Aliamphritea hakodatensis: one gene and its partner. The protein of the gene in region 2 purifies or fractionates together with the protein of the main gene of each other region. This does not show direct contact. Links are inferred from orthologs where the notes say so. Each region holds a gene or a part of one and is shown on either strand. Other genes may lie near its edges. The genes, in order: PCI15_RS14670 and PCI15_RS03010.

The links.
Region 1: the proteins of PCI15_RS03010 (region 2) and PCI15_RS14670 purify together in Escherichia coli (affinity purification with mass spectrometry, with the first as the bait; 2 studies listed by BioGRID). This does not show direct contact. The link is inferred for Aliamphritea hakodatensis from one-to-one orthologs.

What each region holds. Positions count from the first base shown.
Region 1 is NZ_AP025281.1:3,169,721-3,172,917, reverse strand. The notes cover bases 269-3,144. They hold PCI15_RS14670 (FKBP-type peptidyl-prolyl cis-trans isomerase), read left to right. Parts: upstream 269-1,403; coding sequence 1,404-1,886; downstream 1,887-3,144. Other genes in these bases: PCI15_RS14665 (hypothetical protein), read left to right, coding at 1,973-3,144; PCI15_RS14675 (NAD(P)H-dependent flavin oxidoreductase), read left to right, coding at 269-1,271. In the rest of the region: PCI15_RS14680 (DEAD/DEAH box helicase), read right to left, coding at 1-22; more of PCI15_RS14675, read left to right, coding at 222-268; more of PCI15_RS14665, read left to right, coding at 3,145-3,197. UniProt on the Escherichia coli protein: Folding helper with both chaperone and peptidyl-prolyl cis-trans isomerase (PPIase) activities. Chaperone activity prevents aggregation of unfolded or partially folded proteins and promotes their correct folding.
Region 2 is NZ_AP025281.1:665,958-669,073, reverse strand. The notes cover bases 82-2,876. They hold PCI15_RS03010 (DsbC family protein), read right to left. Parts: upstream 1,954-2,876; coding sequence 1,210-1,953; downstream 82-1,209. Other genes in these bases: xerD (site-specific tyrosine recombinase XerD), read right to left, coding at 2,066-2,876; PCI15_RS03015 (homoserine dehydrogenase), read right to left, coding at 82-1,036. Also shown: more of PCI15_RS03015, read right to left, coding at 1-81; more of xerD, read right to left, coding at 2,877-2,983; PCI15_RS03000 (DUF1638 domain-containing protein), read left to right, coding at 3,063-3,116. UniProt on the Escherichia coli protein: Acts as a disulfide isomerase, interacting with incorrectly folded proteins to correct non-native disulfide bonds.

The DNA of each region.
Region 1 (3,197 bases), 2.5 Mb from region 2 along the record:
GACCCAGTTTTGCGAATGACATAAATAGCGTTTGATATCCATGATAGCCAAGTGGTTGGCAGGTAGGGCTAAAAGCTGTGCAGCTTAGCGGATCTGAAGGTTTTTTGCGAATGATGCGGCGCTGGCTGGTACTTCATAAGAGCCACGGTTGGTGGGTTGTTGCACTGCAGTAACTGTGTAATGCTTTCCGCCTGAAAATGACTGCGCAGAGGAGTATACCAATGGCTGATATCCGGGATGTATTTGATATTGAGTTACCCATTATTCAAGCACCGATGGCGGGTGTGCAGGGGAGTTCGCTGGCGATCGCAGTCAGTAATGCCGGTGGATTGGGATCATTGCCCTGTGCCATGCTGACGCCGCAGACAATGGCGACGGAGCTGGAGGCTATCCGGGCCGGCACGGACCGTCCGGTGAATGTTAACTTTTTTGCCCATGACCCCGTGCCGGTAACAGACGGTCAGTTACAGCGCTGGCGGGACAGGCTTCAGCCCTATTACGAAGAACTGGGTGTTGATGAGACGCCAGCCGCCGGTGGCCGCGCGCCTTTTAATGCAGATCATGCGGCCGTGGTTGAAAAATACCGGCCTGACGTGGTGAGCTTTCATTTTGGTTTGCCGGATGCATCGCTGTTGTCCCGGGTCCGGGCAACGGGGGCAAAAGTGATTGCCAGTGCCACCACGCTGGAGGAAGGGCGCTGGCTGGCGGAGCATGGGGTGGATGCCATTATTGCCCAGGGACTTGAGGCCGGTGGGCACCGGGGTATTTTCCTGACCCGGAATATGGATACCCAGTCGGGTACATTCGCGCTGTTGCCGCAGCTGGTTGCTGCAGTGGATGTGCCGGTGATTGCTGCCGGTGGGATTTGTGATCAGGCAGGTATCCGGGCGGCGATGCAACTGGGCGCTGCCGGGGTGCAGATGGGCACGGTATATTTACTGTGTGATCAGACCAATACCAGCGCTTTGCACCGGGCAGCATTGCAGGATACTTCGGTGCATACGGCGCTGACCAATGTGTTTTCCGGCGGTCCGGCCCGGGGGATCGTCAACCGGGCAATGCTGGAGCTGGGGCCGGTCAGCCCTGACGCGCCGCCGTTTCCCCAGGCGACCGCCGCGCTGGCACCGTTACGCAGTGTGGCTGAAGCGGCCGGCAGCGGAGATTTTTCACCCTTCTGGTCCGGGCAAAACCGCAGCGGTTGCCGGTCAGTGGATGCCGGTATGCTGACCCGTGAGCTGGGGGCGGATTATATTAACGAGAATATCCGCTAAGCCCTTGAAACACAGCAGGGGCGTCGGCATTATGTAAACCATGCCGGCGCGCTTCTGATCAGCCGGGTTAATTAATTTCTGAGGCCTTTGGCAGCGCTATCGCTGTTTTGTCCTTATAAGCGAGAGAAAAACATGCAAGTTGCTGACAATAAAGTTGTTCTGATCCATTACACCCTGACGAATGCCGCCGGTGAAGTACTGGATTCTTCTGCCGGTGGTGAGCCGTTGGCGTATCTGCACGGTAAGGGCAATATTGTTCCTGGCCTGGAAAACGCTCTGACCGGTAAACAGGTCGGCGATAAGCAGCAGGTAGAAGTATCTCCTGAAGAAGGTTACGGTCAGCCAAACGAAGAGTTGATTCAGGAAGTTGAACGTAATCTTTTTGACGGTATCGACAATATTGAAATCGGTATGCAGTTCATGGCGCAGACGCCATGGGGTGAGCAGCCGGTTGTTGTAACTGCTTTGACTGACGAAACTGTTACGGTAGACGGCAACCACCCGCTGGCAGGTGATGTACTGAACTTCGACGTTGAAGTGGTTGAAGTACGCGATGCGTCTGAAGAAGAGCTTGAACACGGCCATGCACACGGTGCTGGCGGTCATCATCACTGATCGGTTCGTAATGTAATACTCAAAGCCTTGTGCATCTTCGGAGCACAAGGCTTTTTTCGTTAAGGGCTTTTTAAGGACAGGATGTTATGTCACAGGGTAACAGTGTTGCGGATGCGGTGGCGGTGAATCCGTTGCAGTCATTGCGGGGCGTCAGTGTCTTGCTGGGGGTGATCAGTACTCCGCTGGCCCTTTGGCAGGAGAGTTTTCTTCTATTTGCCGGTCTGTGTTACTGGCTGGCCTGCGGGCTCTCGTGGCAGACAATGAGCCGCCGTAACCGCCTGCAGGCGCTGGTGTTGTCCGGGATTGGCGCAGGGGCTGCTTTACTGGCGTGGTTGCTGGCTAATCCGGTGGATTTCAGTGGTTTACTGAAAGGCAATATTGCGCTGATTTCGATGCTGGTGGCGGTAAGCTTTCTCGGGCTGGTCAGCCAGCCTGATCTTGCGGAAGGTGAGCAACTGCCTACGGGTAAGCGTTCGATCCTGGGAACCCTTCTGGGGGTGCATTTCTTCGGAGCGGTGATTAACCTTTCCGCGCTGTTTATTCTCGGGGACCGTATGTCACAGCGGCGCTCACTGAGCCGGGCGCAGGTGGTCGCGCTGACCCGGGCTTTTTCAGCGGCAGCGTTCTGGTCGCCATTCTTTGCGGCGATGGGGGTGGCGCTTACCTATGCACCTGAAGCACGCTTATCGGAGCTGATGTTTAGCGGAGCTTTTCTGGCGATGGCGGCGTTGGTGGTGATCTTCTTTACGGTACGCCGGCTGTCAGTGCATGAGCGCTTTGAAGGCTATCCGCTTCGGCTGAACAGCCTCTGGTTGCCAAGCTTACTGGCGGTCGCTGTATTGCTTGTACACTACCTTTATCCGCAGTTGTCCATATTGTTCATTATCACCCTGTCTGCACCGCTGATTTGCCTGTTTACATTGCTGTTGCGGGGCAGCGTGGCTGCACCGCTGCGCGGTCACGTACATGGTCGGCTGGCGAATATGACCAATGAGGTGGTGCTGTTTCTGTCTGCCGGGGTATTCAGTTTTGGCTTGCAGAGTTTGCTGGCCGGGCAGGGGTCTTTACTGCCATTCAGTGAATTTAACGCCTGGACGGCGGGCCTGAGTTACGGATTTATTATGCTGCTGGCGGTATCAGGCCTGCATCCGGTTATCGGTATTTCCCTTATCGGCCCCTTGCTGATGCCGCTGCAGCCGGATCAGAGCATGTTGGGGATTATCTTTTTATCCAGCTGGGCGCTGGGGTCGGCAGCGGGACCGTTGTCCGGCATGAATATTTCGATACAGGGGAAATACGGCATCGACGGTA
Region 2 (3,116 bases):
CAATCGGCAGGATAGGCTCATCAGACAGTTCACCCGGCTGGAATGCCAGATGAGGTACGCGGTTATCACGGTCAGCCGTCAGGGTACGGACAACGTCGATCACATCAGCAACAACAGCAGAGGCCGTCGGCTCTGCACCGGCACCGGCACCGTAATACATGGTCTGGCCAACCGCATCGCCGTCAACCAGCACAGCATTCATTACGCCATGCACGTTAGCAATCAGTGCCTTTTCAGGGATCATGGTTGGATGAACACGCAGCTCAACACCGGCCTCATTGCGACGGCTGATACCCAGGTGCTTAATCCGGTAGCCCAGCTCTTCAGCATACTGCACGTCTTCCGCAGTGATCTTACTGATCCCTTCGGTATACGCCTTGGAGAACTGCAGCGGAATACCAAATGACAGAGACGCCAGAATCGTCAGCTTATGCGCCGCATCGATGCCTTCAACGTCAAAAGTAGGATCAGCTTCGGCATATCCCAGCGCCTGAGCTTCCGCCAGCACATCAGCAAAATCACGGCCTTTATCCCGCATTTCAGTCAGGATGAAGTTACCGGTACCGTTAATGATACCCGCCAGCCAGTTGATCCGGTTAGCGGACAAACCTTCACGGATCGCTTTAATGACCGGAATACCGCCAGCAACACCTGCTTCAAATGCCACCATGACATTCTTCTGCTGTGCCGCTTCAAAGATTTCATTGCCGTGCTCCGCGATCAGCGCTTTGTTCGCTGTCACTACGTGCTTACCATGCTCAATCGCAGTCATCACCAGCTCCCGCGCGGTGTCATAACCACCGATCAGCTCAATGACGATATCAATTTCAGGATTACGGGCAACGGCAAAAATATCCGCGGTAATCTGGGTGCCTTTAGTATCGCAATCAGGATTAGGACGACGCGCACCCACTTCCTCGATAATAATCTTACGGCCGGCGCGACGCGCAATTTCTTCAGCATTGCGCTTCAATACGTTATAAGTGCCGCCACCCACGGTGCCGAGTCCACAGATACCCACTTTTACTGGTTTCAAACCGTTACCTCGCTTGTCATGTCAGGGAATGCCAAAGGGCACGCCCGGGCCGAGTCAAAATAGCTTCGCATTATATATAAGTCAGCCGTGATGCACTACGCAGCAGGTCGCTTTGAAACTAAAAAAGGGAGCATTTTGCTCCCTTATTGATGAATAGTTTTTAATCTGCAGGATTAATTCAGCTGAAGCATCTCAGCCAGACGCGCTGCAGGCACATAACCCGGCACCAAACTGCCGTCTTCCAGCACCAGTGCAGGTGTACCGGTCACGCCGGCCTTACGACCAACATTCATCTGCGCCAGTACCGGGCTGTCACAGCTGCTGCTGGCCTGCGGCAGGCTTTCACCTTTCTTAGCCCGGGTCATCAGCTCTTTACGGGTTTCTTCGTTTTCAGCACACCAGACAGAGTCCATCGTCAGATGAGCAGGCGACCCCGCACCTGCACGCGGGAACGCCAGATAACGTACTTCAATTCCCAGTGCATTGATATCCGCAATTTCTTTGTGCAGCTTACGGCAATAGAAGCAATCCACATCCGTAAACACAGTCACACTGGCCTTCTTCTCACCTTTAGCTGCAAAATTGATTGTATCGCTGGCATCGCTGCTCGCCAGCAGCTCAAGGCGATCACCCTTCTTGGCTTCTTCTGTCAGATTAACCAGAGCACCGCTTTCACTGACCTTAAACATATCCCCGACAACAAAGTGACTACCTTTGTCATTGGTATACAGGGTTTCACCGCTCTTCAGCGTCACCTGATATAAGCCGGGAAACGCCGCCGGCTTTACCTCAACGATAGGCACCATCGCATTCAGGCCTCGCAAGGCATTACGAATGTCGGCTTCCTTATCCCCTTCCGCCTGAACGGTTGCAGCAAATGCAAATAATGCCGCTGCCATCATCAAAAATTTACGCATGAAATCCTCTACCTTAATCACTGCAAATCGTCACCGGCCGAAAACCGGTATATTTGTGGTCTGAAACTTGAGACGACAGGATACCCTTAAAGTTCAGAGCCTTAAGCATTTTTTATCCCCGCGGATGATGCTCCCGGTGCAAAGAATGCAACCGGTGCTGCGCCACATGGGTATAAATCTGCGTGGTGGATAAATCACTGTGCCCAAGCAACAGCTGAACAACCCGCAGATCGGCGCCATGATTCAGCAAATGCGTCGCAAAAGCATGCCTCAGGACGTGAGGCGACGGCAATTGGGTTAATCCGGCCGCCAGTCCGTGACGCTTAATCCGGTACCAGAATGTTTGCCGGGTCATTTGTGTGCCCCTCCTACTGGGAAACACAACCTCATTACGTGAATCCCCCATCAGCAATGGCCTCACATTCTGCACATATTCCTGCAACCAGCGGGCAGCCTCATCACCCAATGGTACCAGCCGCTCTTTATCCCCCTTACCCACGACCCGGATAATCCCTTGCCGGGGGTTGATCTGGCCCAACTGTAACGACACAAGTTCGGTGACCCGCAAACCTGCCGCGTACAGCATCTCCAGCATTGTCCGGTCACGGAAATCCAGCGGATCATCCGTATTTGGTGCCTCCAGCAGGGCCACAACGTCTGCTTCCGTCATGGTTTTCGGCAATTGTCGCCCCTGCTTCGGGCTTTCAATATCCAGTGTCGGGTCAGCGCTGATCACCGCTTCACGGACGTAATACCGGTAAAACCCTCTCAAACACGACAACATTCTCGAGGTCGATGCCGGCTTCAGTCGCTGCGTCACCCGCCAGCTCAGATAGGCAAGCAGCTCAATCCGCTCCAGCTGTAACAGACGATAGCCCCGGTCCTGCAACCATAAGGCAAACTGACGCAGGTCCCGCCGGTAAGACTGTAGTGAATTATCACTCAAGCCTTTTTCCAGCCAGCAAGCATCCAGGTATGTATCAATAGTCTGCGAGTTATCCTGTGAAAGCTGTTCTGTGTCTGATTTCAGCTCTGGCACATTGCCTCCCTGGTTATTCTGTTTCCGGCGCAGTGTAACCAACAACGACCGGCCTGTTCGCTATTTTATAATGACGAAACTAAGATCACAGCAATCCAAATCAATAAAAGTCACCACCATGCAG